Regions from separate parts of the Glaciecola sp. G7-5 genome, predicted to be linked through region 1. Evidence: predicted binding sites of a transcription regulator. Region 1 holds the regulator's gene; each other region holds the start of a gene.
What was found. Region 1 encodes sigma-54, which starts transcription at its own class of promoters, with help from an activator protein. Its sites were predicted from a motif close to GTTGGCACGNNNNTNGNNT; they were not measured.
Positions count from the first base shown of each region.

Region 2: a site for sigma-54 is predicted at 4,301-4,319, ahead of glnA (glutamate--ammonia ligase). Genes of this name have one in related genera too.
Region 3: a site for sigma-54 is predicted at 1,778-1,796, ahead of AC0L6H_RS01280 (hemerythrin domain-containing protein). Genes of this name have one in related genera too.

Region 1 is NZ_CM147892.1:2,373,936-2,379,360, forward strand. It holds gene rapZ (RNase adapter RapZ) at 1-537, opposite strand, end outside; gene ptsN (PTS IIA-like nitrogen regulatory protein PtsN) at 600-1,043, opposite strand; gene hpf (ribosome hibernation promoting factor) at 1,051-1,338, opposite strand; gene AC0L6H_RS10435 (RNA polymerase factor sigma-54) at 1,364-2,899, opposite strand; gene lptB (LPS export ABC transporter ATP-binding protein) at 3,056-3,784, opposite strand; gene lptA (lipopolysaccharide transport periplasmic protein LptA) at 3,781-4,467, opposite strand; gene lptC (LPS export ABC transporter periplasmic protein LptC) at 4,436-4,996, opposite strand; gene kdsC (3-deoxy-manno-octulosonate-8-phosphatase KdsC) at 4,993-5,425, opposite strand, start outside.
Region 2 is NZ_CM147892.1:4,929,327-4,934,751, reverse strand. It holds gene glnG (nitrogen regulation protein NR(I)) at 1-830, opposite strand, end outside; partial or broken gene glnL (nitrogen regulation protein NR(II)) at 827-1,973, opposite strand; gene AC0L6H_RS21630 (hypothetical protein) at 2,098-2,625, opposite strand; gene glnA (glutamate--ammonia ligase) at 2,758-4,167, opposite strand; gene typA (translational GTPase TypA) at 4,611-5,425, shown strand, end outside.
Region 3 is NZ_CM147892.1:309,033-314,457, reverse strand. It holds gene AC0L6H_RS01285 (response regulator) at 1-1,617, shown strand, start outside; gene AC0L6H_RS01280 (hemerythrin domain-containing protein) at 1,910-2,338, shown strand; gene AC0L6H_RS01275 (hypothetical protein) at 2,369-2,896, shown strand; gene AC0L6H_RS01270 (S8 family peptidase) at 3,424-5,425, shown strand, end outside.

The DNA of each region.
Region 1 (5,425 bases):
ATAATCTGCGTCTTTGGGGATGCCGTATTTAAAACCAAATGACTCAAAGACAATGACTAAATCAGAGCTTTTCTTACCTAAAACGCGCTCGCGAATAAGTTCAGCTAAATCATGTACCGATAGCTTGTCGGTATTTATATGTAAATCCGCTTTTTCTGCGACGGGCACTAAGATTTCGCGCTCTTCGTTGATCGCATCTACCAGTGAGTTACTGCGTTTGAACAAGGGATGTAGGCGCCGCGTTTCACTATAGCGTTTGACGAGTACATCGTCACTTGCATCAAGAAAAATAATGGTAATTTCCCAAAATTCAGGCAGGTAATTAAGTAGTTCGCTAATTTCATTTTCAGTTTCAGGCATATTGCGCACATCAATACTCACGGCAACAAGTTCATGTTGATCCACCAAGGTGTGCGTAAGTGTGGGTAGAAGTGAAACTGGAATATTGTCTACACAGTAGTAGCCAAGATCTTCTAGTGACCGCAAAGCGATTGATTTACCCGAACCTGAGCGACCGCTAATAATCAGAAGTTTCATTTATCACCTTATAAGAGTTACATATGCGTTTGTTTTTATTGCGCTTATGTTCATGAAAAGGTTTAGGCTAACGCGGCGACGATTTCATTTTTGTTTGTGGCTTTACGTATAGCCTTGACGGTGTCCTTATTACTCAGTTTGCGTGCAATACCAGATAATGCTTGAAGGTGTTGATCGGTTTGTTCCTCAGGGACTAATATGGCAAAGAAGATATCTACAGGTTTGCTGTCAATAGCGTCAAACTCAATGGGCTGACTACTAGTGACTATCACCGCAATCATATTGCTTAAGTCTTTAATTTTGCCATGGGGGATAGCAATGCCATGCCCTATACCAGTACTGCCCATTTTTTCGCGGGCCAGTAAACTGCTTAATACTTCCACTTGGTCTAATTCAGGGGATTGTTGGACCGCAATCTCGGAGATGACTTCGAAAATTCGTTTTTTGCTATGACATTCGACCGAACATTGAGTTCGGTCGAGTGAAATGATGTCATTTATTATCATATTCTACTTAGTGACGTTTCTGTTTTTCTTTGTGTTTAATGACCTGACGGTCAAGCTTATCAATGAGGCCGTCGATGGCCGCATACATATCTGTGTGTTCGGCATTCGCAAATACTTCGCCGCCACTTAAGTGAAGCGTCGCTTCTGCTTTTTGAGTGAGCTTTTCGACGTTGAGAATAACATGAACATTGTTAATGTGGTCGAAATGCCTTTCGAGTTTTTCAAATTTGGTATCAACATAATTGCGAAGTGATTCTGTTATGTCGATATGATGACCGGTTAGGTTTATTTGCATAATGCTCGTCCTCTAATGCTTGGCCTCAAACGAGGCTTTTTCGTTGATTCGAAGGGGGAATATGTAACGATTCCCGGTATTTTGCAATTGTTCGTCTAGCTACCTTAATACCCTGGTCCGAAAGCAATTGCGCAATCTTGCTATCGCTTAATGGCTTATGCGCAGGTTCGTCAGCCACGAGCTTCTTAATAAAGGCTCTGATAGCGGTGGAAGAACAATTTTCACCTGACTCCGTTGCTACATGTGACGAAAAGAAATACTTAAGCTCATAAATACCTCTGGGAGTATGCATGTATTTTTGGGTTGTTACACGCGAAATTGTAGATTCGTGCATATCGACCATTTCGGCTACATCATTCAACACCATTGGTTGCATTTTTTCTGGCCCTTGCTCAAAAAATTCGCGTTGTTTGGCAACAATACAATGCGACACTTTAAGTAAGGTTTCATTTCTGCTCTCTAAGCTTTTTATAAACCATTTTGCTTCTTGTAAATGAGACTTAATATATTGAGAATCGTTCGGATTTTTAGTCGTTTTTGACAATTTAGCATAGGTTTCGTTTACCGTCAGCGCAGGTAGAGCTTCGTTATTGAGTTCAACCGTCCACACGCCTTTTTTCTTATAGACATTTACGTCGGGCACAATATATTCTGGTTCTCGTGACGATATTGAGCTGCCAGGACGAGGATTTAAGGTTTTTAATAAACGCATTACTTCCCGAAGTTGGTCTTCTTTGAGGCGAGTCTTGCGCATTAAGGTACGATAATCTTTGCTACTAATTAAATCTGAATGTTCATCAATAATACTGCGAGCTTGCGCCAACCAAGGTGTATCTTCGTTAAATTGTTGAAGTTGTACGAGTAGACACTCTTTTACCGAACGCGCGCCTGAGCCCACCGGATCAAATCGTTGAATGCGTTTCAATACACATTCGACTTCGTCGAGTTCTATGTCTTCATTATCTAAACTCTCGAGAATTTCTTCACTACTAACGGTCAAGTAACCTGATTCATCGATAGAATCAATAATTGCAATTGCGATAGATTTGTCATTATCACTAAAGTGGGTGAGTTCTACTTGCCACATAAGGTGGTCTTGAATAGATTCGGTTGTTTCTCCTTGAAAAACGTAGTCATCATCAGGATTAATACCGGTCATGCGCGTTGGCGCTGAAGTCGACCCTAAATACTCTTCCCAAGAGCTATCTAATGGCAAGTCATCGGGCAGTTCTCTATTCTCAAGCGCATCATGCGAATCCATAGTATCTGGCACTTCAGTGTCGCCGTTGGCCATTGCTGTATCGTTGTTGTTTGTCGCTTCGGCACTCACTGACAACTGTTCTTTATCAGTGCGAGAATCAAGGGTTTGATTGTCATCCGATGACGCACTATTGCTTTCTACATCATGCTCTGCAGTCTCTAATAATGGATTGGATTCAAGGGCTTCTTGAATCTCTTGTTGTAAATCCAGAGTAGAAAGCTGCAACAACTTGATTGCCTGTTGCAATTGAGGAGTCATGGTAAGTTGTTGACTAAACTTGAGCTGCAACGAAGGTTTCATTACTGACCTTCTACTTTATTAATGCGGTGTTTTTGCATAAGGGGCTCTAATTTCTCCAATTGTAGGAAACATCGGTTCCTGTCTATTTTGACATAATGCTGAAGCTATCAACGACTAAGCACTCACTTTTCTACATGATAGCGCTTTAGCGAGTCATTACAAAGAAAATTGTTCACCTAAATAAACATCTCTCACCGTCTGGTTCGAAAGTACTTCTTGTGCACTGCCCGAGGCAATAAGTTCCCCATGGCTAACAATATAGGCTATTTCACAAACATCGAGGGTTTCTTTAACGTTGTGGTCGGTAATGAGTACGCCAATGCCGCGCTCTTTCAACTGATAAATAATCTTCTTTATGTCATTCACCGATATAGGATCGACACCAGCGAATGGTTCATCTAGTAAAATAAATTTAGGATCAGCGGCTAATGCGCGAGCAATTTCAACTCTTCTGCGTTCACCACCCGACAGGCTCATGCCTAGACTATTGCGAATATGATTAATATTAAAATCATCAAGCAGTTCATCTGCAATGCGTTCGCGTTGTTCTTTTGAAATCTCTTTGCGCGTTTGTAAAATTGCCATTAAGTTCTCATACACGCTCAGCTTTCTGAATATAGAAGCTTCTTGTGGCAAGTATCCAATACCCTGACGCGCTCGCTCATGCATCGGCTGAAAACTTAAATTGGTTTGGTCTATAAAGATATCGCCCTTATCTAAGGGAACTAAACCCACAATCATATAAAAGGTAGTGGTTTTGCCTGCGCCGTTTGGTCCTAATAAACCCACTATTTGCCCGGTCGATACTTCAATACTCACATCTCGTACTACTTGACGTGACTTATAGGACTTGGCTAAATGTTTAGCGGATAATGTACTGCTCACGGTTTGTCCTCATCGTCTTTTTTATCTGAAACGAAGGCACCTGGACTCAATACGGTCGTTACTGGGATTTCACTATTGGCATCAGTTGAGGCAATAATTTGTTCTTTGGCCATGTTAAAAGCGATAGAGTCACCATTAACCTTAATATCGTTTTGGTTAATTGCAGCATTGCCTTTTAAAGAAATCGTTTGTATTTCTACTTCATATTTTATTTCATTTGCACTGGCTGTGACCACCGAGCCATCTTCAAGCTTCTGTTTATAACTAGCAGGATTCCCCGTTGCAGTGATGACCTCTTTGCCTTTACCTGCGGTCGCATCTGCAACAACCTTATCGGCTAAGATTTCAAGACTACCTTGGCGTATTATTACATTATCGATGAAAATTGAAGTTTTAGTTTTACCATCGACAGATTGATTTTTGGATTTTGCGGTGACCGGCAATAAAAAATCGGTCGCAATGGTGCTTTGCTCACTTGAGGGCGGTGTTGATTGCGCCGCGATGACTTTACTCCCAAGGTTGACAACCAACAAGCTAGCCAAGATGCTGGCATATAAGCCCTTCCTACGTACAGACTTATTCAGCTTAACTGCGTAATTGCTTTGACCGCCGTTATTAGCTTTGGCATCGCCGCCTTTTGCAAGGCGTAGATTAAAGAACGGGGTTAAATTGGGTCTGTACATGTTGTTTAAACTCGTATTGTTGGGTCGTTAAATTACCAAAGATGCCAATGCTGTTAACCTCATAATTGAGGCCACTAATGGTTACTTTTTGGTCTGAACTTAGGGTTTTGTCTTGTAAGTTGATTTCAATGTACTCGGTGCTTATTTCCTTAATATACTCTTGCGATCGCAAATTCACAATCTTGACGTTTTTTTCAAGTTGAATTCTATTGTTCGTATATAATGTGCCTTCACCAGCAGTCACTTGCCACGGCTGCCCATCATCTAAATAGAGGGTGTAGACAGGATTATGAAATACTGCAAAACCTAAGGCATCGTAATGCTCCATTTTATCGGCAGCCACTTGATGGCTCAGCCTACCTTCTTTATCATACAACTTACTATTTAGGTTAACAGCTTGATAATTTGGAATTAATTCAATATCACGGTCGTTGGCTATTTGTTGTTCTTCATCTTCAAATAACATTGGTAAATAAAGAATGAGTACCGCCGTAAAAATAATAGCGATACTCCATGTTATACGATTCATATACTGGCACCGTGAACTATCTCAAGCTTACCTTTTGCCTGTAAGAATAAGTCACACACCTCTCTTACCGCACCTTTACCACCACCTAAGGTGGTAATGTAATTAGCTTTCATTTTAATAAGTGGATGGGCGTCAAGCGTTGCTACTTTGATACTGCTAAAAGGAAACATTTCCATATCAGGCATATCATCACCAACGCTGGCTATTTGATGACTTTGGTATCCTGTTATACGCATTAATTCAGCTAAGGCTTTGTGTTTGTCTTCACGCCCCTGTAACAAGTGGCGCACGTTGAGCGCTCGCATACGTTGCTCAACAATTGCAGACTTACGACCGGTAATTACGCCCACCATTACACCGCATCTCGCAAGGGCTTTGACGCCGTAGCCGTCTTTCGTATTAAAGGCTTTTAATTCTTCGTTGTTATTA
Region 2 (5,425 bases), 2.6 Mb from region 1:
ATAATTCTGACATCGACCGACACAGGGTTGTGTCCACCGACGCGGTAAAACTGCCCGTCGGCGAGGACTCTTAACAGTCGAGTTTGTACATCTACAGGCATGTCACCAATTTCGTCTAAAAATAGCGTGCCGCCATCGGCTTGTTCGAAGCGTCCTGTACGCATATTTTGAGCACCGGTAAACGCGCCTTTTTCATGCCCAAACAGTTCTGATTCGACTAAGTCTTTTGGAATTGCTGCCATGTTCAACGCAACGAAGGATTGACGAGCGCGCGGACTATGTTTATGCAGCGCTTGTGCAACTAGCTCTTTTCCTGAACCAGACTGCCCATTAATAAGGACGCTAATAGACGATCTTGACAGGCGCCCTATGGCTCGAAATACTTCCTGCATTGCTGGCGCTGCGCCAATAATCTCTTTGCTTGGGTTTTCCTTTTCGATACTGATGTGAGATGAGTATTCTTTTGCATGTTCTAAAGCTCGTTTGGTTAATGCTACAGCTTCATCAACATCAAATGGCTTCGGCAGATATTCAAAGGCGCCGCTTTGATATGCATTCACCGCACTATCTAAATCAGAATGTGCGGTCATTATGATAACCGGCAGTTCAGGATAGTGCTTATGTACTTCTTCTAGTAATTGCATACCATCCATTTGTGGCATACGTACATCTGAGACTATCACCATGGGTGCTTGGCCAGATTGTATTTGTAGAAGTAAATCCTCCGGGTTGTCGAAAGACAAGCAGGCTATATTTGCTGCAGTCAATGCTTTCTCTAATACCCAACGAATTGAATTGTCGTCATCAACTATCCATACTGATTTGCTCATATGTTCATATCCTTGTGTTTTTTCAGCGCTACGGCATCACTTTGTTGTTGTTTTAGAATAGGAATGTAAATCGTAAATTCTGTAAACCCGGGATAACTTTGCACGTCTATTTTTCCATTGTGATGATCGGTAAGTGTTTGAGCGATTGAAAGTCCTAAACCGCTGCCGTGTTCTTTACTACTGACCATGGGGTAGAATAAGGTATCTTTAAGCTGTGTTGGTATGCCCGGGCCGTTATCTATAATACTGACCCTGGCGCTTAGCTGATGTCGTACTCCTTTAATGACGCACTGGCGTTCAATTCTTGTTTTAAAGGTTATCATTGGCGCTTGACCATCAGCAGCTTGATGCATTTGTAGTGCTTGGGACGCGTTGCGAGCAATATTCAATATGGCTTGTTGGAGCATGTCAGGATCAGCATATAAGTCGGGAATGGAAGGATCGTAATCGCGCGTTATTTGCATCGAAAATGATAAATCATTCATAATGACTGATTGTGCTTTATCGAGTATTTGGTGCAAATTAAATAAACGTTTTTGTGGCAGTGAATTAGGCCCTAATAACCTATCAACAAGGTTGCGTAATCGGTCTGCTTGGTCGATTATCATCTGTGTGAACTCTTTTTCTTCAGGGTGATGCAGCTTTTTTTCTAGCAAATTGGGCTGCGCCGCGAATACCACCTAAAGGGTTTTTTATCTCGTGAGCTAATCCTCTCACTAAGTCTCTTGCAGCAACTTGCTGGGCATATTGTTGTGATTCTTGTGTGATTTTTCGCTGTTTATCGACGGGGTTTATTTCAAGTAGGGCATTTATTTCACCATTTACCGAAATGATATTTGCGTTAATATCAACAGTGGTGCAACGTCCTTCTCTAAAACACATAGGCACGCCAGTTTCTCTATAATCTTCTTTTGTTTCTAACGCTTTTAATATTTGTTGTTGATTTAGATTGTCGTCTACCAAGAACTCGTTGAGGGGTCTTTCTTTTACTTGATTAATACCGGTTTCAAGCAAGTTAAGGGCGGCATCATTGGCAAAAGTCACCTCAAATTTGTCATTCACTAAAATAAGCGCTGTTTTAAGCGAATTCAAAAACAATTCGTAATTGTGGCGATCGTCAACCAAAGCTATCTCCAAGTACATCATAGTCATGCGCACTCAATTAGTGCAATAAAGTATATTAATGTATTCGCCGGTGCAAGTCAGTGATATTTAGTATCTTAAAATATCGCTATTAAAGCCTATGGATAGGGGGCTCAAACAGAATTTAGTTGATTAATGCTGAAGCTTGGTGCAAATACAAATTTCTTGATTCACTAGATGCAATAATCTTGCCCGAGTTGTCGATAAATTTTACAGTGTAGTTATAGGCGCCACGTTCCATGTTCGTGAGCCTGAACATGCCTGTGGCAGATTCATGGATTTGTTCGTTTATATGCAGTTGGAAAAAGCCGCCCACCTTGGGTTCTATTGACGCGCCAATCGATATTTCACCTGAATTACTGCGCACTGTTGCTTCGGGTTGTGGACTTAATATTGTAACGGTGTGGGTTATTTTTTCTTTCTGCGTACGTTGAACAACAGGGTGGGGTTGTATTGCTCTAGACTCAAAGGTGCTAGTCGGTACATTTAAAATAACTTCGATTGAGCCGGGGGTTTCTTGGTCCGAATAGGTCACGCTACCGTCTTTATGGATAGTTTTGAACACTTTATTAGATGCGCCAACAGTCGTTGTTACTAACAACAAAGCTGTCAATAATGTAGCAACAATCATTTTAAGCTGTATTAAACGCATCTAGTTCACCTCATGAAAAGTGCTATTCTTCAGTCTATATTACGTTAATTTGGACAAAAAAAAGCCTGCATTTGCAGGCTAAGTATCAAATGAAATAAGTGTTTGCGATACAAACACTTATAACTCTTATTATTACACGCTGTAGTACATATCGAACTCAAGCGGGTGTGTTGCCATTTTAATGGTCAACACTTCTTCATTTTTAAGTGCTATATAGGCATCAATCATTTCGTCTGACATTACACCGCCTTCAGTTAGGAAGGCACGGTCTTTATCAAGGGCAGCAAGGGCTTCTTCAAGTGAACCAGCCACTTGTGGAATGTTTGCAGCTTCTTCTGGTGGTAAGTCATAAAGATCTTTATCTGCAGCTTCACCAGGGTGAATTTTATTTTTGATGCCGTCAAGGCCAGCCATTAACATTGCTGCAAACGCTAGGTATGGGTTAGCAGTTGGGTCAGGGAAGCGTACTTCTATACGACGTGCTCTTTCGCTTGTAACATATGGAATACGAATCGACGCACTGCGGTTACGAGCAGAATATGCAAGCATAACAGGTGCTTCAAACCCTGGGACCAAACGCTTATAAGAGTTGGTAGAGGCGTTAGCGAATGCGTTAATCGCATGCGCATGCTTAATTATACCACCAATGTAATATAAGGCTTCTTCAGACAAGCCAGCGTAGCTGTCGCCTGCAAAAATGTTTTTGCCGTCTTTACTGATTGATTGGTGACAGTGCATACCAGACCCGTTGTCGCCAACTAATGGCTTAGGCATAAACGTTGCGCTCTTGTCGTAAGCATGCGCAACATTATGAACAACGTACTTATAGATTTGGATTTCATCAGCTTTTTTGACCATAGTATTGAACAAACAAGCAATCTCATTTTGTCCAGCAGTCGCTACTTCGTGGTGATGAGCTTCAACGGTAAGGCCCATTTCTTCCATAACCATACACATTGCAGCACGAATGTCGTGGCCTGAATCAACTGGTGGTACTGGGAAATAGCCGCCTTTAACGCCTGGACGGTGAGCTAAGTTGCCTCCTTCGTACTCAGAACCTGCATTCCATTTAGCTTCTTCAGAATCGATTTTAAAGAATGAACCGGCCATGTCAGTGTGGAAACGAACATCGTCAAACATAAAGAACTCAGGCTCTGGACCAAATAAGACTTTATCACCAATGCCGGTAGACACTAAGTATTCTTCAGCGCGGCGTGCTATTGAGCGTGGGTCACGTGAATAGCCTTGCATCGTTGTAGGTTCTAATATGTCACAGCGAATGTTGATTTGTGTTTCTTCAGCGAATGGGTCCAATACCGCTGTAGTTGGGTCTGGCATAAGGATCATGTCAGATTCGTTAATGCCTTTCCATCCACTAATTGAAGAACCGTCGAACATTTTTCCTTCTTCAAAGAAATCATCGTTTACTTGGTGAGATGGAATAGATACGTGTTGCTCTTTTCCTTTGGTATCTGTGAAGCGTAAATCAACAAACTTAGCTTCTGTTTCTTTAATCAGTTCCAACGCTGACTCGTATGACATAAAGGTTCTCCCGTTTCGTTGTCATGTAAAAGGTTGTCATTAACACTCACATTCTCATGTGCGCGTTTCATCCAACATAAAGTGCACTAAACTCTTGCTTTAGTATTGCAGTAAATTTTCCTGATTGCACTATAAGCGATAAACGTGCCATTTATCAAATTATTAATAGTGCTTAAAACACGCGGGTTCCACGGGATGTGGATGTTTTGGGCTTTCTTTTGACGCACCGCAATAGAGCTTTTTAATGATTTTATGCATCATAATGGTGCGCATTGTTTTTGTGCAATGAACTTTTGCGAGAAGCTTTGTGAAAATTTAATGATAAAACAGATAAGTTTGTCGCTTATTGCGCAATAAATCTGTACAATCCGCGCCCAACTTAACTATCACAATGAGCTGGGTATGCATAAATTTGCTACCACAGCCCTTAATGAGAATCTGTAATGTCAGTAAAAAATCTTCGCAATATCGCGATAATAGCGCACGTCGACCATGGTAAAACAACATTGGTAGACAAACTTCTTCAACAATCAGGTACGCTAGAGAGCCGCGGAGTAGCAGAAGAACGTGTAATGGACTCTAATGATATTGAAAAAGAGCGCGGCATTACCATTCTTGCTAAAAACACGGCAATCAACTGGAATGAGTATCGCATCAATATCGTAGATACTCCCGGACACGCCGACTTTGGCGGTGAAGTAGAACGAGTTATGTCAATGGCCGACTCAGTACTGCTTTTAGTTGATGCCCAAGAAGGCCCAATGCCACAAACCCGCTTTGTGACCCAAAAAGCATTCGCTCAAGGCTTAAAGCCAATAGTCGTTATTAACAAAATTGATAAGCCAGGTGCTCGTCCAGATTGGGTAATGGATCAAGTTTTTGATTTGTTTGACAACTTAGGCGCAACTGACGACCAGCTTGATTTTGATGTTGTTTATGCATCGGCATTAAATGGTTGGGCATCAAATGATGTTGACGTGAAAAGCGATGATATGACGCCCTTATTCGAAACCATCGTTTCTAAAGTTGCGGCGCCAGATGCTGATCCTGACGGCCCCTTCCAAATGCAAATTTCTCAGCTTGATTATAACTCTTATGTCGGCGTTATCGGCATTGGTCGTATTACCCGTGGTACTGTTAAAATCAATCAACAAGTTACTGTGGTTAACGCTAAAGGCGAAAAGCGCAATGGTAAAGTGGGTAAGGTCCTTGGCTATTTAGGACTTGACCGTCACGATGTAGAGTCTGCTGAAGCAGG
Region 3 (5,425 bases), 2.1 Mb from region 1:
GAAGAGATTTTCGAGAAATCAATTTTATATGCTATCTCAAGAAAAGAACTCGAGTTTGCTAAGTATATTGGTAAAATTAATGAATCCGAGAATATTGCAAAAGATAGGTTTATTGCACATTTAAGTCATGAATTAAGAACACCACTAACGTCTATTTTAGGCTATACGTCATTATTGCTTGAAAAAGAAGAGGCGCTTCCTTTACAAAAAGAGCTTAATGTTATTTCAAATAACGGAAAGCATTTACTCAACCTGCTAAATGATGTGCTTGATTTATCCAAAATCTCAGCCGGTAAATTCGAATTAAATCCGCAAAAAACTGACCTGCAACAAGTGCTAAATGAAATCAACGCCTTACTCTGTGTTTCTGCACTCGATAAAGGCTTATCCCTTGGCTTTAAAAGCGTCTCAAAAATTCCACAATTTGTTTATATTGATGAACTGCGCTTCAAACAAGTTTTATTTAATCTAATTGGCAACGCAATCAAATTTACCGATAGGGGAAGTATAACTATATCTGTGAGTCTGCTGAATGAGGGCAAACAGCCACTATTGTCATTTGAAATAGAAGATACTGGTATTGGCATGACTGATGCGCAAATCCAGACTATCTTTACTCCCTTTAAGCAGGTTGAAGACGTCGCTAATCGTAAAGCCGGTGGCGCCGGACTCGGATTATCAATAAGTGCTGAAATTGTGAAGCAGATGGGCGGTGTATTAAAGGTAGACTCGAAGCTTAGGAAAGGTTCGGTTTTCACATTGCAATTGCCATGTCGTTTTGAGCCTCAAACACATATTTTATTTGATTTCGCGCTTGAAGGCGCACAGGTGTCATCAGTATCAGCGCCATTGCTCACGGGAAAGGTTTTGATTGTTGACGACTTGTTTGAGATAAGACAACTCGCGGGGCATTTTGTTAAACAAACTGGTGTTGCAATAGAGTACGCAAAACATGGTGCAGAAGCGGTTTCTTTAATTCAGCGAGCCGATACTAATAATGCTCCTTTTGATCTGGTTTTCATGGACTTACATATGCCTGTGTTGACAGGAAAAGAGGCTATGGAGCGAATCGGCAAACTCAATCCACAACTCTCTGTTTATGCAATGACTGCAGCCGTGGGTAAAGGTTTACAAGCCGAAATTCGTTGTGTGGGCTTTTCTGGGCTGGTGGCTAAACCATTGGATAAAACCGTATTGTGGGATATTTTGCAGAAACATCTAGCTAAAGATGAAAAGCGTGACAAGTCAAATCAGTCACTCGCCGATCCTGTAGAAAATAAGCCATTGTTACACTTGGTTGAAGATGATGCAGACAGTGCTGATATCATGTCATTAATGATAGTTAGTTTAGGCTATAAGGTGCTGCATTCTGCCAACGGTGAACAAGCGCTTCAAAATGCGCAAAATCAACAGATTCAGGTGCACTTAGTGGATTTAGGTTTACCCGATTTCCCTAGTGAGTCTTTGCTAAACGCATTGTTTGCAAAGCCCATTAGTGGTCGAGTGTTCATTCTTAGCGGTAGCCAGCCTAATCCAAGCCTACTTAAACAATACCCTATCGAACAGCACCTAATTAAGCCTATCGATAAACAAACCCTTGCCCGCATACTTACTTAAGAAAATGCATTTTTCTAAGCTAATACCCTGTCACTTCTATGCGTAAACCTTGCCTGTAAATTTTTCAGAAAACTTGTAAAAATGTAGGTAAATCTGAGCTAAGCATATGCTGCGCTTAATAATATATCTATACTTTTCAATACACTAGCCATATTTTATTGTTGGCATATAACTTGAAACATCTTATTGGAAAACTAACATTATATTGCACCCGAGGACGCGAGCGCCGCTCGACCCAAGAGAGATGAATATGCAATATCGAGCGCATTTTTACAATAAATTAGGAGTTAGCATGCAGATCTTTGAAGCGTTGAGAAAGGACCATGATAAACAAAGAGCACTTATTAAATTGTTGCTAGATACACAAGGCGAATCTGAGGTGAGGTCGAGCTATTATCAGCAACTGAAGACGGAACTTGAAAATCACGCTGTTGCAGAAGAACGCTATTTCTATGCGCCATTAATGCAGTCAGACGCCACGGTAGAATTGTCGCGCCACGGAGTCGCAGAGCATCATGAGATTGATGAGTTTCTTGCCGAGCTTGATAACTTAGAGATGAGTAGTCCGCAGTGGATGATAACCTTTAAGAAACTTGCTCATAAAATTGACCACCACTTAGTGGAAGAAGAGCAGGAATTTTTTCAACAAGCTGGAAAGGCATTAAATGAGAACGAAAAAAGTGACCTAGCGAAAGACTACATGGCAGACATGAAAAACTAAATCATTTTATTTTTTTAGGAGACCATTACAATGAACGCTGTAACAGATGTACCATTTGATTCACGAGTAATTGCCACTTATTCTTCTTCTGAGAAGGTGGACAGGGCGAAAACCATACTTAAAACGAAGCTGGGCTTAGGGTCAAGCAATATAAAGCTGATAACGCCAAACGACGATGCTATTGGCAGTAAACTAGAAGGGAATTCTAAGCAAGTGGGTAAGTCGATGCTTCGCTCACATTTTATTTATGCTTTGTTAGGATTGGCAGTGGGGATTGTCCTTGCTGCTTTACTAGTTGAATATGGACCTGCTTTAACGCGCAACAACCCACTGTTTACATATATCGCTTTTTCGGGACCCGCTTTGTATATAGTCACCATTGGCGGTGGTGTGAAAGCGCTGAAACCTCAGCACGATCCCGTTAATATGAAGGCTGTAAAAGCGAAAAAAGAGGGTTGCTGGTCACTAATGGTGTCGACTGAAAATACCTCGATCACGAAAGATGACATTGTAGAAGAGCTCAAACAAACCGACTGCACAAAGCTTGAGACAAACTAGCCTCTTCGTCATCAGCACCGGCTGAGATCTCAGCGCAGGCTGAGATCTCCCAAAAGCATCCTCGCCGTCATCTCAGCGCAGGCTGAGATCTCCCAAAAGCACCCCCGCCGTCATCTCAGCGCAGGCTGAGATCTCCCAAAAGCATCCTTTATGTATGGGATAAACCACGCAGTATCAATAAAGACCCCACCTTCGCAGTAATAAATTATTTGCAAGCGATGTTGGGCTATTATTCCTGAGAAGGGCAAGCCGCTTTAGCAAATTCCCAAATTATTATAATGAACATAAACGTTACTATTTTAATTCGATATTTAAGGCTAAATTTAATTCCAGTTCAGATATTTGTTCGTTATTTAAATATAAAGGCTTTTTGCATGAAAAAAGCACAAATAGAGCTGTTTAGACAGAAAAATAGACTGGCATGATAACTGCTTAATCACATCAGAACATTATGTAAAGCACAATTGGTTTTGATTAACTTATTTTGTTTTATTACCTGTATTTTAGCATTTAAGGTAAAGTTAACAATGAAAAAGATTTTAGTGATGGGCGTAGTTATCGCAGTGGGGATAGGCTTGGTGAGTAAATTTCACAGCAAACCCACAAACGAGGTTTATTCTGATTATATTCTCCAAGGGGCAAAGAAGGCGACTATTGTAGACGATGTTAATAGCGTTGGCGGCATCGTCGTGCAAGAGTATTCATTGATTGAAGCGGTATCGGTCAAACTATCGGACTCGCAAAGAGCAGAAATCAAAAAAATGAACCCTATGATTCGTTTTTTTGAAGATCAAAGTATCAACGTCTCAAGCGTGACACCCTCGCATTCTGATCAGCTTATTACCTTTAACGTGAAAGCAAGAACCGCTATCTGGGAAGGATCTAACTCTGGTAGTGACACAGTCTTAATAGATTCAATAAACTTAAACATGCCAAGTGAAAATAGAAAAATAAAGTCTATTACAGTAAACGGTTCAAAAATTTCAGCTAAAACGATAGCGCTCAACGGCACGATAACTTTGCAGGATTCTGAAAAAGTAGAGCTTAGCCCTGGCGAAGCGCTTAAAGTTGAAGTTAGTTTTGCAAAATTAAAGACGACTAATCAAAGTGACTATCAGATTGAATTTTCGCAGACCAGCCTTAGTTCAACGACGCTTCCAGATGATGGTAGCTCAGCTAAAGAAGTCGTCCCAGAAATGGCTGTTGCTCCTGCAAAAATCGACTTTCGACAGGACAGCAATGAAATAACCTGGGTTATTGATGTATCAGATATTAACCAGCGAACGCTAAAAGGCATTAAATTACGCTATCCCGAAGCCAATCTTAGCGTAAGCTCACTGAATATAAATGACCGTGATATTTCATTCAGAACGAAAAGTGACACGGAGCTAAAGTTTACTAAATCCATTGGTCTCGTAAGCGGAGAAAATATCAATATTCGTATTGGCTTTGAGAATTTGTCAGCGCTTAATAACGAATCTTATCAAATGGCACTCGTTTACCCTGATGATATCGTTCATAACGTCGTTATCCCTGCAACTAGCTATGCATTGGGTAAAGAAAGAGATACTGGCTATCCTAAACTCGTGAAAGCAAATTTAGCTCACGAAATAGGCATTACCGGTTACGGAGTAACCGTCGCTATTATCGATACAGGCCTTAGGGATTTAGCTGAAATAAAATCAACAGCGACTAATGGAAGCCGCAATATTACCCAAATAGATGTTCTTGATTCAACACTAGCTGATAAGAAAGATAAGAAAGTTAAGAAAAATGATGAAAACGGACATGGCACGCATTTAGCCAGTATTATTACTAACTCAAGTGAGCGTGTTGATGAAGACGGTAACTTCCTTGGTGGTTACAATGGTATAGCGCCTGATGTTAATTTAGTCGTCGTAAAAGCCTTTGATGACCAAGGCCAATCAAGCTACCAAAGCATACTCAACGCCTTAGAATACGTAGTCGAGAATAAGGATGTTCATAACATTAAAGTGCTGAATCTATCATTTAGTGCTATACCCAGTTCATATTATTGGGATGATCCATTAAATCAAGCCCTAATGAAGGCGTGGGAAGCGGGTATTACGGTAGTTGCTGCCGCGGGCAACCGTGGCCCAGATGCAATGACAATAGGCGTACCTGGGAATACCCCTTACGTAATTACCGTGGGCGCAATTTCAGATAATTACACACCTAACAACATGAACGATGATTTTGTTGCTTCTTTCTCAAGTGCAGGCCCAACTTACGAAGGCTTTGTTAAACCTGAGTTAGTCGCGCCAGGTGGTCATATCCAAGGAATAATGGATAAATTTACCCTCGTTCGTAAATCTCATCCTGTTTTTGAAGATGTCCATGAAGTCATCGTAACTGTGACCGATCCTATAAGCGGCGAGGTATCAGAAGTTATTACTGAGACAGATGTTGGCCTTGAAGAACATAATTATTTTGAAATGTCAGGTTCATCACAATCAACAGCGGTTACAACAGGTATAATTGCACTTATGTTGCAAGCTAACCCAAGCC